4 regions of the Streptomyces sp. NPDC031474 genome follow, and region 1 is predicted to be linked to each of the others. Evidence: riboswitches for the same ligand, from Rfam matches in the RefSeq annotation. Region 1 holds a riboswitch; each other region holds the start of a gene.

Evidence for each region. Region 1 has a riboswitch for cyclic di-AMP ahead of ACZ5SK_RS23205 (M23 family metallopeptidase). Riboswitches for the same ligand answer to the same signal wherever they lie in the genome.
Region 2: linked by a shared signal. The riboswitch ahead of ACZ5SK_RS10650 (M23 family metallopeptidase) and the one ahead of ACZ5SK_RS23205 (M23 family metallopeptidase) in region 1 are both predicted to bind cyclic di-AMP.
Region 3: linked by a shared signal. The riboswitch ahead of ACZ5SK_RS12680 (transglycosylase family protein) and the one ahead of ACZ5SK_RS23205 (M23 family metallopeptidase) in region 1 are both predicted to bind cyclic di-AMP.
Region 4: linked by a shared signal. The riboswitch ahead of ACZ5SK_RS38805 (C40 family peptidase) and the one ahead of ACZ5SK_RS23205 (M23 family metallopeptidase) in region 1 are both predicted to bind cyclic di-AMP.

The regions. Positions count from the first base shown of each region.
Region 1 is NZ_JBVIJX010000010.1:385,280-388,478, reverse strand. Features, by position in the region: gene ACZ5SK_RS23210 (GDSL-type esterase/lipase family protein) at 1-424, opposite strand, end outside; gene ACZ5SK_RS23205 (M23 family metallopeptidase) at 692-1,588, opposite strand; cyclic di-AMP (ydaO/yuaA leader) riboswitch at 1,593-1,750, opposite strand; gene ACZ5SK_RS23200 (alpha-galactosidase) at 2,055-3,199, opposite strand, start outside.
Region 2 is NZ_JBVIJX010000004.1:530,421-533,619, forward strand. Features, by position in the region: gene ACZ5SK_RS10640 (dihydrofolate reductase family protein) at 1-621, shown strand, start outside; tRNA gene ACZ5SK_RS10645 (tRNA-Met) at 705-778, shown strand; cyclic di-AMP (ydaO/yuaA leader) riboswitch at 1,101-1,267, shown strand; gene ACZ5SK_RS10650 (M23 family metallopeptidase) at 1,277-2,314, shown strand; gene ACZ5SK_RS10655 (aldo/keto reductase) at 2,482-3,199, shown strand, end outside.
Region 3 is NZ_JBVIJX010000005.1:438,086-441,284, forward strand. Features, by position in the region: gene ACZ5SK_RS12675 (LysM peptidoglycan-binding domain-containing protein) at 1-986, shown strand, start outside; cyclic di-AMP (ydaO/yuaA leader) riboswitch at 1,191-1,361, shown strand; gene ACZ5SK_RS12680 (transglycosylase family protein) at 1,365-2,072, shown strand; gene eno (phosphopyruvate hydratase) at 2,487-3,199, shown strand, end outside.
Region 4 is NZ_JBVIJX010000022.1:142,978-146,176, reverse strand. Features, by position in the region: gene ACZ5SK_RS38810 (tellurite resistance/C4-dicarboxylate transporter family protein) at 1-425, opposite strand, end outside; gene ACZ5SK_RS38805 (C40 family peptidase) at 769-1,935, opposite strand; cyclic di-AMP (ydaO/yuaA leader) riboswitch at 1,943-2,108, opposite strand; gene pcrA (DNA helicase PcrA) at 2,364-3,199, shown strand, end outside.

The DNA of each region.
Region 1 (3,199 bases):
GCGGGGGCGTCCACCGGCCGGCCCGCGAGTAGACGTCCTTCACGGACAGCTCGACCGTGTGCGGGCCCCGCCCGGTCGCCGTGATCGCGAGATCGGCGCGGTCGACGGCGTACAGCTTCTTCGGGCCTCCGTCGACCGACACGTACACCTGTGCGGGCACGGTGACCGACGAGACGTCGAACAGGGCGTGGACAGCGCCGCCCGCGAACCGGAACCGCAGCCGGGAACCGGAGTTGACGGTGATCGCGGCCTCGCCGGTACGGCCCCAGTGCCCCTCGTAGACGAGTCGCCGGTCATCGGGACGGACGCGGTCCGTGCCGCCGGACGCGGCCGAGGCGGACGGTGCGACGCCGGCCAGGAGCGCCACGGCCGCCGCAGTGCTCAGGAACCGGTTGAGGACGATGCGTCGGTCGGCGCCGGACACGGGACCTCCGAAGAACGATAGAAAGCGCTTGCTCCCTGACGGAGATCACTGTGGCCCCACCCTGGCCCGTCTGTCGAGGGGGACGAAAAGGGCTGCCACACGACCGCAACGAAACGATCATGAACACGCAAGGCACGGTCGGCGGGCCCGGCACGCGCACACACCGAAGGCCGGACCCGGGGATCGGGGTCCGGCCTTCGGCTGCGTGTCAGGCGTGTCAGGCGGGTGGCGCGCCAGGCGTGGTCAGGCGTGCGGTCGTCGGCGGGGTCAGCCGACGGCGACACCGTGCGAGCGGAGGTAGGCGACCGGGTCCACGTCCGAGCCATAGTCCGGCGTGGTACGGATCTCGAAGTGCAGGTGCGGGCCGGTCACGTTGCCGGTCGCACCGGACAGGCCGATCTGCTGGCCCTCGGTCACGGTCTGGCCGGCCGAGACGGAGAGCTGCGAGAGGTGACCGTACTGGGCGTAGTAGCCGTCGGCGAGCTTGATGACGACCTGGTTGCCGTACGCGCCGCCCCAGCCCGCGGAGACGACGGTGCCGGCGCCCACGGCCTTGAGGGAGGTGCCGGTCGGGACGACGAAGTCGACGCCGGTGTGGTAGCCGCTGGACCACATGCTGCCGGCCACGTGGTAACCGGTTCCGATGGTCGCGCCGGCCACGGGCAGGGTGTAACCGCTGGAAGTGCTGGTGGTCTTCTCGACGGCCTGGGTGGCCGCCTTCGTCGAGGCGGCCGAAGAGGACGAAGCCGACGACGACTTGGTGCTGCCGGTCGTGGCCTTCTTGCCGATCGACAGCTTCAGGCCGGGGTGGATCAGCGACGGGTCGCCGCCGATGGCCGCACGGTTGTCCTGGTACAGCTTCTGCCAGCCGCCGCCGACGTTCTGCTCGTCGGCGATCTTCGAGAGGTAGTCGCCGGACCGCACGATGTAGGTCCGGGCGCCCGTGGCGGCGGCCTTCTTCTGCGCCACCGGAACGGACTGCACGGCCTTTTCCGAAACAGACTGCGAGGCGGAGGACTGGGAAGCCGACTGCACGGGGGCGGCGTGGGCGCCGGTGGCGCCTATGAGCGGAAGGGCGAGCGCGGCGCCGCCGGTTCCGGCGACGGCGAGGGAACGGGTGAAGCGCTGGGACTTGGGACGGCGGTGTTTACCCTTCGCGGGCATGACGAATTCCTCTCCGGCGCCTGCGAGGTGAGCTGTCGGGTGCGGACTGGAGATGTCCGGCCGCGCCGAGGCGCGGCTTTACCCCAAGCCTGTTCCGGGACCGGAACAGGCGGTTCTACCTGTGGGTCCCCCGCTCCTGCCGGGTACGGGTGAGTGTGCGGACACCGGGCGGCGGCAGGATTAGGCGTCCGTCCGGATTGGTGTGGAACGTAAGCGACCAGGACACACAGGGACAAGCAGAGGTTGCACGGACAACGCATTTCTCTTGATCCGCTGTGGGAATTCCCGGTCACGCTCCGTCAATCAATAGGCCCGCTTTTCGTCAAACCCCCTAGAAAGGCATGCAAATTACGTGAGCATGACGCGCGACATACGGTCACGAATATGACGCTGCTCACGTGGGACTTCCCCAGGTTTCCTTATTCCACAGCGAGTTGGAATTAAGGCTCCAATTCGGACAGAACACTCAGATGTGACGCAGTCGGATAACCGTCGCATCAAGGTCGCCCCGCAGTCCGGTCCGCAGCCCGTGGTGCAGCAGCACGGCCCCTCGGTGCACTTCACCCGTTTCACGGCATTCGTACGACGCCGTCGGGTCGAGCCCGCGCAGCCGCAGCGCCGGAACGGGCTCGCCGAACCGCTGCGCCTGAAGCCAGGCGAGGACGACCGCCTCGTCGCCGCGCACGTACTGGACGGCACTCAGGCCGCCGGCCGGGGGCCGCAGCCGGTAGAGGTCCCCGTGCTGCACGAGAGGCCGGATCTCCTTGTAGAGGCTCACCCACTCCCGCGCCTCGGCCAGCTCCTCCTCGCCCCATTCGGAGAGGTCCCCGCCGACCCCGAGCACCCCGGCCATGGCGCTGACGAACCGGAAGCGCAGCGAGCTGACCCGGCCGTTGAGCTGGGCGTTCGGGCTGTCCGTGACCCAGGCGGCCATGACCCTGGCGGGGTGGATCTGACTGAAACCGTGCTGGATGTCGAGCCGGTCGAGGGGGTCGGTGTTGTCGGAGGTCCACACCTGGTCGGTGCGGCTCATGATCCCGAGGTCGATGCGTCCGCCGCCGCCCGAGCAGGACTCGAAGGCGACGCCCGGGTGGGCGGCCCGCAGCCGGTCCAGCAGGGCGTAGAGGGCCCGCACATGGTCCACCCAGAGGCGCTGCGGGTAGGGATCGTCCGGCCAGCCGGCGTCGGTGAAGCAGCGGTTGAAGTCCCACTTCACATAGTCGACGGGGGCACTGGACAGGAGGGCGTCGAGCTGCCCCCAGAGGTACTCCTGGACGTCCTCGCGCGCGAGGTTCAGTACGAGCTGATTACGGAACTCCGTCCGCTTTCGCCCCGTTTGGAACTGCACCCAGTCGGGGTGCGCCCGGTACAGCTCGCTGTCGGGGTTGACCATCTCGGGCTCGACCCAGATGCCGAACTGCATACCGAGGGCGTGCACATAGTCGGCGAGCGGCTTGAGCCCGTTCGGGAAGCGGTCGGGGTTGGGCCGCCAGTCGCCGAGCCCGGCGTGGTCGCCGGTGCGCGCCCCGAACCAGCCGTCGTCGACGACGAACAGCTCGACGCCGATCGCCGCGGCGCGCCGGGCGAGGGTCGCCTGCTGTTCCTCGGAGA
Region 2 (3,199 bases), on a different contig from region 1:
GACGAACTCCAGCTCGTCGTCGCCCCGCTCTTCGTGGGCGACCCGGACGCGCCCCGTCTCTTCGGGCCGGGCGGCTACCAGGGCGGACGGCTGCGCCTGGTCGAGACGCGGCGCATCGAGGACGTCGTACTGAACCGCTACCAGCCCACCGCCCCCGGCGCCGGACCGCTCCCCGCCGCGGCCGACCGCCACTGGCTGGCCCTCGCCTGCGAGCTCGCGGCGCAGTGCCCGCCCTCGCAGACCGCCTTCAGCGTCGGCGCGGTGATCGTGGCCGCCGACGGTACGGAACTGGCCCGCGGCCACTCCCGCGAGGCCGGCGACCCGGTCGTGCACGCCGAGGAGGCGGCCCTCGCGAAGCTCGACCCCGCCGACCCCCGACTGCCCACGGCCACCGTGTACAGCAGTCTCGAACCCTGCGCCCGTCGCTCCTCCCGCCCCTCCCCCTGCGCCCGCCTCATCCTCGACGCGGGCGTGCGCCGGGTGGTCACCGCCTGGCGTGAGCCCGACACCTTCGTGACGGAGGCGGACGGAACCGGGCTCCTGACGGCCGCGGGCGTCGACGTCCTCGTCCTCCCGGAGTTCGAGGCGCGGGCGAAGGCCCCGAACCGGCACCTGGAATGAGGCGGCGGGGGCGGGGCATCGGGGGCGGCGGTAAACCGTGGTGTTTGACGCCCCGGAAGTAGCGTAGACTGGAGTCACAACGACGCGGGGTGGAGCAGCTCGGTAGCTCGCTGGGCTCATAACCCAGAGGTCGCAGGTTCAAATCCTGTCCCCGCTACTGAAGGCCGAGGGCCGGAATCCGAAAGGGTTCCGGCCCTCGGTGCATATCCGGGGCAATTCAGCGCACATCAGGGACCCCTCAGTGCGTGTCCCAGGGACCCCTCAGTGCGTGTCCCCGACATGTGGCCGGTTGGTTACTGTGCGTACGCTGCGTTTTCGGACGCCTCTTCCGTCAACTCGCCCGTTTTTCACCGTTCATGGGGCGAAAGTCCCAGGCCGAAAATGTTGTTGATCAAGCAGAAGTGCTTGGAAACCGGCCCCCAGGTCTATTAACGTTCGATAACGCAGCGCGGTCGTCCCAGCCGTCACAAGAGTCGGCTCCGTGCGCACTGCCGAATCCCGCAAGGGAACCGGGGAACCACCACCTTGGGGTGAATCGCACGGAAGCCACCGTGAACTCGCGGAGTCCACGGCCGGTATACGCGCGTAGGAGACCTTCCCGCTCCGAACCCGTCAGCTAACCCGGTAGGCGACGGAAGGAAAGGAGTACGCCCGCGTGGCGTCCAACCGGCCTGCCCCAGAAGCCCCGTTCGTGCCCGCCCAGCGGTCCACCGAGACCTTCGGCTACGGCGACTACCGCACCGACGAGGGCCCCTGGGAGGAGTGGAACCCCACCGCGGAGTCCATTCGCCCGGTACGCGGCAAGCACCGCGTCGCCAAGCAGCGCGGCGGCGGGTTCGCCCGCAGCTCCACCGTCCTCGGCGTCGGCGTCATAGCCGCCGTCAGCGCGGGCGGCATGGCCAGCGCCAACACCGGCAAGGCCCCCGTCTCCATCTCCCTGCCGGACCTGCCGAACGTCGGCTCGCTCATCTCCGACGACGAGCCCGCCCAGGACGCCGCGCCGGCCCTGGCGACCTTCGGCTCCGAGACGACCGCCGACGACAGCAGCCAGAGCGCCTCCGACGCCGGTGAGGCCCTGCGCAGCCGGATCATGGCGCAGGCCGAGTCGCAGCAGACCCAGATCGAGACCAAGGCCCAGGCCGCCGCCGAGGCCGCCGCGGCCAAGGCCGCGAGCGACGCCGTCGTCAAGGCCGAGAAGGACGCGAAGGCCAAGTCCGACGCCGCAAAGGCGAAGGCCGCCGCGGAGGCCGCCGAGAAGGCCGAGGCCGCGCGCCTGGCCGAGCTCGCCAAGCAGTACACGCTGCCGACCTCCTCGTACACGATCACCTCGACCTTCGGTCAGGCCGGCTCCATGTGGTCCTCCGGCTACCACACGGGCCTGGACTTCGCCGCTCCCACCGGCACGCTCATCAAGGCCGTCCACAGCGGCACCGTCACGGAGGCGGGCTGGGCCGGTTCCTACGGCTACCGCACCATCCTGACGCTGGACGACGGCACCGAACTCTGGTTCTGCCACCAGTCCTCGATCAGCGTCAGTGCCGGCCAGAAGGTCGGCACCGGTGACGTGATCGGCCGCGTCGGCGCGACGGGCAACGTGACCGGGCCCCACCTCCACCTCGAGGTCCACCCGAACGGCAACTCCGACGGCGTCGACCCGATGGCCTGGCTGCGCAGCAAGGGCCTCAACCCCTGAGCAGTCCCTCCGGGGAATACCTGTTCTACCCGTAGTACCCGGAACACCCCTGAGGGTCCCCCTCGGGGGTGTTCACGTGCTCCGGTGCTCCGTCCACGTGTGCTGTTCACACGTTCTTTGCGTTGCCCGTGGAATGGGTGTGCCGCCCGCGCCCGTTGATATGAAGCATGACTTCTCTTCGCAAGCTCGGCTCCTCCGACCTCGAGGTCTTCCCGCTCTCCCTCGGCGGCAACGTCTTCGGCTGGACCGCCGACGAGACGACCTCCTTCGCCGTCCTCGACGCCTACGCGGCCGCCGGCGGCAACTTCCTCGACACCGCCGACTCCTACTCGGCGTGGGTCGAGGGCAACTCGGGCGGTGAGTCCGAGACCATCATCGGCAACTGGGTGAAGCAGCGCGGCAACCGCGACGACGTGGTCATCGCCACCAAGGTCAGCCAGCACCCCGAGTTCCCCGGCCTGACCGCGGCCAATATCAAGGCCGCCGCCGACGCCTCCCTGCGCCGCCTCGGCACCGACCACATCGACCTCTACTACACGCACTTCGACAAGACCGAGGTGCCCGTCGAGGAAATCGTCGGCGCGCTCGACGAACTGGTGAAGGCCGGCAAGGTCCGCCACATCGCCGCCTCCAACATCTCCCCCGAACGCCTCCAGGAGTCCCTGGAGTTCTCCGACCGCGAGGGCCTGGCCCGGTACGTCGCCCTCCAGCCCCACTACAACCTGGTCTCCCGCGACACCTACGAGGGCGGCCGCCAGGACCTCGCCGCCCGCTTCGGCCTCGCCGCCGTCCCGTACTACGCGCTGGCCTCCGGCTTCCTCACCGGCAAGTACCGGCCCGGTACGACGGTGGAGAGCGCCCGCGCCGCCGGCGCCGCCAAGCATC
Region 3 (3,199 bases), on a different contig from region 1:
CGGCCGACGGCACGGTGTGGGACAAGGTGGCGCAGTGCGAGACCGGCGGCTCGTGGAGCGCCGACAAGGGTGACGGCGAGTACGGCGGCCTGAGTCTGACCCAGAAGCAGTGGGAGACGTACGGGGGGCTCGACTTTGCGACGCGCCCCGACCTGGCCAGCCGCAACCAGCAGATCGCGGTGGCGCAGAAACTGCTCGCGGCCGAGAACATCGGCGCCTGGGGCACCTGTGGGCTGACCTCCGGGCTCACCCAGTCGAACGGCGCGCTGAACGTGGACACCGGCGTGGCGGACGACTCGTCCGACTCGTCTGCCTCCTCCGGATTGTCCGACCTGTCCAGGGGGTTGTCGGGCTCGTCGGGATCGTCCGGCTCCACGGGTTCCTCGAACTCTTCGGGCAGCGGTGACGGTTCGACCGGTTCGACTGGTTCCTCCGGGTCATCCGGCTCGTCCGGGTCATCCGACTCGTCCGGCAATTCATCGAGTTCACCCTCGGCGTCGCCTTCGTCCCCTTCGTCCTCCTCGTCCTCTTCCTCCCCGGGTGCGGGCGGCTCCATCGGCGCCGGCACGTCCGGCGGCTCCGGCGGTCAGGGTGACGCGCAGGCGACCGGCGGCTCGCCCACCGGGGTCCCGAAAGCGGACGACCCGGACAAGTCGGTCCAGGATGCGGGCTCTTGGAGCCTCGTCGACACCGGCTCCCTCGGCTCGGGCCGGCATCGCGGCGCCACCGCCGACGAGAACGCGACCAAGGGCGCGGCCGTCGACGATGCCGACGCCGCCGCCGTCGACGGCACCAAGACCGCCTCCGCCGGCCGGCACGCCGCGGCCACCTACGTCGTCCAGGAGGGCGACTCGCTCGCCTCCATCGCCGACTCCCTTGGCCTCGACGGCGGATGGCGCGCCCTCTATGCCGAGAACAAGGGCCTCATCGGTGCCGACCCGAGCGACATCGTCCCCGGTCAGACCCTCGACACAGGGGTTGAATAGGGCGCAAAACCCAAGAAAAACAGCGGGAGTTCACGTCACGCTTCGCGCCGAATGTCCGGTTTGGTGAAAGTGTGGGATGAGTCTCAGAAGCCCTGATCGTCTTTGAAATTCCGCGGATCGCGTGTCTACGGTCGTCCCGCTCGGCAACCCGAGCCCCGGCCGTCGCAACGCCGAATCCTGCCAGTGGCAGCCCGGGAACAGTCGTCGCGTCAAGCGCCGTAGGCAGGAGCGGGGGACCCAAGGTAAGCGCCGCACCGGGCAGTTGACCGGAGCGGCTTGGGGTGAAGCCGCGCCTCGTGAAAGCGAGAGCGTGGCCGGGCAACTCAACCGGCCCGAACCCGACAGCTCACCTCGCAGGCGTCGGTGAGGGGATCCACCATGCTGTTTTCCGGCAAGGGCAAGCACCGCCGTCCGTCCAAGGCCACCCGTGTCGCCGCGCTGGCCGGCGTCACCGGCGTCGCCATCGCCGCCCCGCTGATGGCGGCCGGCAGCGCCTCCGCCGCCACCGCCTCCGAGTGGGACGCGGTCGCCCAGTGCGAGTCCGGCGGCAACTGGTCCATCAACACCGGCAACGGCTACTACGGCGGCCTGCAGTTCTCCGCCTCCACCTGGGCCGCCTACGGCGGTACGCAGTACGCCGCGCAGGCCAACCAGGCCTCCAAGTCGCAGCAGATCGCCGTCGCCGAGAAGGTCCTCGCCTCCCAGGGCAAGGGCGCCTGGCCGGTCTGCGGCACGGGCCTGTCCGGCGCCGCCTACAACGGCAGCAGCTCCTCCGGCTCGTCGAGCAGCACCGGCGGCTCCAGCTCCAGCGGCTCGGACAGCAGCGCCGGCACCCGCTCGACCGAGAACCAGAGCGCCTCCCGCTCCACCGACCGCCCGGCCGCCTCCAAGACGGTCACCACGCCGACCGGCAAGAAGGTCAAGAAGGGCGACGGCGAGTACAAGGTCGTCAAGGGCGACACCCTCAGCTTCATAGCCGAGAAGCACAAGGTCAAGGGCGGCTGGCAGAAGCTGTTCCAGCTGAACAAGGACATCGTCGCGGACGCCGACCTCATCTACCCGGGTCAGCAGCTGCACCTGAAGTGATCCCCGGCTCCCAGAGCGGACCCAGAGAAGCCACAGCGCCCTCACATCCGAGGTCGGCACACTGAAGACCTCGTGAGGGTCACCCCCGTCCCCACGGGCTCCCCGCTCCGGTGCGTGTTCCCCCGTACGCACCGGAGCGGGGTTTCTCTTTGCCCGCTCGCCCCGCCGCCCCCTCTCTTGCCGCCCGCTCGCCCCGCCGCCCCCTCTCTTGCCGCCCGCTCTCTTCGCCGTCCCCCTCTCCCCGCGCGCTTTCTTCGCCTGTTTGTCATCCCCTCTTTGTTCCGAGCGGGAACAATGTGTACGGTCAGTTCGTCCACAGGGCGGTCGGTCGGCTGCCGACGCCCGTCGGGCGGTTAGGCTCTAGTCGCAAGGCCCACGGGCCCCGCACTCTCAGCGTCACATCCCAAGAAGGAGATGCTCGTGCCGTCCATCGACGTCGTCGTAGCCCGGGAAATCCTCGACTCGCGAGGGAACCCCACCGTCGAGGTCGAGGTCGGCCTCGACGACGGCAGCACCGGTCGTGCCGCCGTCCCGTCCGGCGCCTCCACCGGCGCCTTCGAGGCCATCGAGCTGCGCGACGGTGACCCGAACCGCTACCAGGGCAAGGGTGTCGAGAAGGCCGTCCTCGCCGTCATCGAGCAGATCGGCCCGGAGCTCGTCGGCTACGACGCCACCGAGCAGCGTCTGATCGACCAGGCCATGTTCGACCTGGACGCCACCGACAACAAGGGCTCGCTCGGCGCCAACGCCATCCTCGGCGTCTCCCTCGCCGTCGCCCACGCCGCCTCCGAGGCCAGCGACCTTCCGCTCTTCCGCTACCTGGGCGGCCCCAACGCGCACCTGCTGCCGGTGCCGATGATGAACATCCTGAACGGCGGCTCGCACGCCGACTCCAACGTGGACATCCAGGAGTTCATGATCGCCCCGATCGGCGCGGAGTCCTTCTCCGAGGCCCTGCGCTGGGGCACCGAGGTCTACCACACCCTCAAGAAGGTGCTGAAGGCCAAGGGTCTGTCCACCGGCCTCGGCGACGAGGGCGGCTTCGCCCCGAACCTCGGCTCCAACCGCGAGGCCCTCGACCTCATCCTCGAGGCCGTCAAGGAAGCCGGTTACGCGCCGGGCGAGCA
Region 4 (3,199 bases), on a different contig from region 1:
GTCCCGGGCATGCCCCGCCTCCACCGCCGTACGACGGTCACGAACAGCACGGGCCACAGCACCGCCGCCAGCGCCAGCAGCGCCTCGGCGGGGGTCCGCCGGCCGAGCGCGCAGAGGCCGGTGCCGAGCACGGTCGTCGCCGCCACGGCGGTCAGCGCCCCTGGCGTGCCCGCCTCGGCCAGCCACCGCTCGGGCGCCCGCAGCAGGCGGACGACGAAGTCCGCCGCCAGCGCCGCCCACGCGACGCCCGCCATCGCCAGAGTGACGCGGGACAGCACGTCGTATCCCGTGAGGTGCAGGCCGACCGACACGATCCCGGTCGCCATCACCGCGGACCCGGCCGCCGGCGGCCTCCGCGTCCACCAGAGGCGGAGAGCGGAGCCGGGAGAGGGCGCGGGCGAGGGACGAGCCGAGGAGCCGGGCATGCGCCTGATGCTAGGGAGCACGACACACCCCATGAGCGGGGCACGCGCGCGGGCGACCAGAAATACGCGCGGGTGCAGGCGCGGGGGAGGGGCGCGCCGGGAGGCTGTGAGCGCGGGGTGTCCAGGGCCCGTGCAGGCGCAAGTCGTGTCACGCGGCCGCTCAGCGCGGCCGGCCCCCACCCCCGCCGGCGGCGAAGCCCACTGCCCGCTCCCGCCTCCGCCTTCGCGAACGAACCCCACGCGCGCGTGCGCCCGCCGCGACGCTCACGCGCGCGTGGCCGCCACGCAGGCCACGCGCGCGTGGCCCACCGGAAGCGGCTGGCCTACGCGCGCACGTCTGTGCTCAAGCCGGGCGTACCACGCTGTGGATGATCGACTCGCCGGCGTAGTAGATCGACTCCTCGCGGACGTAGGCGCCGGGCTTCGGGGCGTGGATCATCATGCCGTTGCCTATGTAGACGCCGACGTGGCTGACGTCGTCGTAGAAGAAGACCAGGTCGCCGGGCCGGGCGTCGGCGAGGGAGACGGTGGTGCCGGCGTTCACCTGGTCGTAGGTGGTGCGCGGGAGGGTGACGCCGGCGGCCTTCCAGGCGGCCTGGGTGAGGCCGGAGCAGTCGTAGGAGTCGGGGCCCGTGGCGCCCCAGACGTACGGCTTGCCGATCTGCGCGCGGGCGAAGGCGAGCGCCTTCTCGGCCTTGGTGGCGTACGTGGAGTCCGCGGTGGACGTGGAGGTGGAGCTGGAACCGGACCCCGTGCTCGACGAGCCCGTGCCGCTCTCCTGCTGCGCTGCGGCCTGCTCCGCCGCCTGCCGGCGGGCGAGTTCCGCCGCCTGGCGCGCGGCCTCCTCCTGCTTCTGCTTCTCGATCGCCGCGAGGCGGGCCTTCTCCTGGGCCGTCAGCCGGGACAGCAGTTCGCGGGCGTCGCCGAGCTTCTTCTGGACGGTGGCCTTGGCGGTTTTCAGGTCGCTCTGCGTGTCGGTGAGCGACGCGAGGCTCTCCGCGGCCTCCCGGCGCTTCTGCATCGTCGCCGACTGCTCGGTGACGAAGTCGTCGACCGCACCCTTCTCGCGGTCGGTCAGCCGGCTCATCAGCTGTTTCTGGTCGAAGTAGTCCTGCGGGGTGTCCGAGAGCAGGAAGGTCGCCGTGTCGGGCGCGGAGGCGCCGGTGCGGTACTGGGCCGCGGCATAGGAACCCAGCTCCTGCCGCGCCTCGTTGAGCTTCTGGGTGCGCTGCGCGACGTCGTCCAGGAGGCCGTCGACCTGCTTGCGCTGCTTGGTCGTCTTCTCCTTGGCGGCGTTGTACTTCTCGGTCGCCGACTCCGCCTGGCGATAGAGGTCGTCGACCTTCTTCTCGACCTCCTCCAGGCTTGGCTTGCCGTCGTCCGGCGGGGCGGCGTTCGCCGTCTGGGAGAGCAGGGCCACGGACGTCAGGGCGGCGGTGGCGAGGGCGGGCGTGCGGATGCCGGCCACGCGCGGGCCCGCGGAGCGCGGCTTGCGGTGCTGCGACGCCAAGGGAGGCGACTCCTTCCAGTGCTCCGCCTACCGGGTTAGCTGTCGGGTTCGGGCGGGTAGATCATCGGAAGGGTTGCCCTACGGCCGCCTCCCCGAGAGGGAGTTGGGCCGATTCACCCCAGGGTTTCGGTGGGTCCCCGGCTCCGGCTGGCGCGAGCGGGCGCGTCGGACTCGGCGGAGGCCGCGCGGCCCGGCGGGGTTCGCCGGTGGGGTTCGTACGGCCTGTCCGGCACGGTAGCCAACTCGTGTGGCCCGTGTGAAGGTTGATGGGTGATATGCCCGATACATTTCCGTGACCTCGGGCTGTGATCTCGTGCTTCGAGCACGTCGGTCGCGGATCGTGACGGCCGACTGCCGGAGGGTGGGTGGGGGAGATGTTTCCGGGAGGGCGGCCGGTTGTCAGTGGCGCCCCCTAGACTCGGAGAGCGATGAGCAGCCTCTTTGACGACAGCTTCCTGGCGGACCTCCAGGGCCCCCGTGCCCACGAGGAGGAGCCCCCGCCGCCGCCCGAGGACGATCACGGACCGGAGTCGGTTCCGGACGATCTGTTCGGCGGGAAGTTCGACGTGCCTCCGGACCGGGATGCCTACTACCGCGGCGGCGCCCCGCGCCCGGCGCTGGACGCGGCGGCGCTCCTGGAGGGGCTGAACGACAACCAGCGCGCGGCGGTCGTCCACGCCGGCACCCCGCTGCTCATCGTGGCCGGCGCCGGCTCCGGCAAGACGCGCGTGCTCACCCACCGCATCGCCCACCTGCTGGCCGAGCGCAACGTGCACCCGGGGCAGATCCTCGCGATCACCTTCACCAACAAGGCCGCGGGCGAGATGAAGGAGCGCGTCGAGCAGCTCGTCGGCCCGCGCGCGAACGCGATGTGGGTGATGACGTTCCACAGCGCGTGCGTGCGCATCCTGCGCCGGGAGAGCAAGAAGCTCGGCTTCACGTCGTCGTTCTCGATCTACGACGCCGCCGACTCCAAGCGCCTGATGGCCCTGGTCTGCCGCGACCTGGACCTCGACCCCAAGCGCTACCCGCCCAAGTCCTTCAGTGCCAAGATCAGCAACCTCAAGAACGAGCTGATCGACGAGGAGGACTTCGCCGCCCAGGCCGCCGACGGCTTCGAGAAGACCCTCGCCCAGGCCTACGCCATGTACCAGTCGCGGCTGCGCGAGGCGAACGCCCTCGACTTCGACGACCTGATCATGACGACGGTCAACCTGCTGCGTGCCTTCCCGGACGTCGCCGAGCACTACCGCCGCCGCTTCCG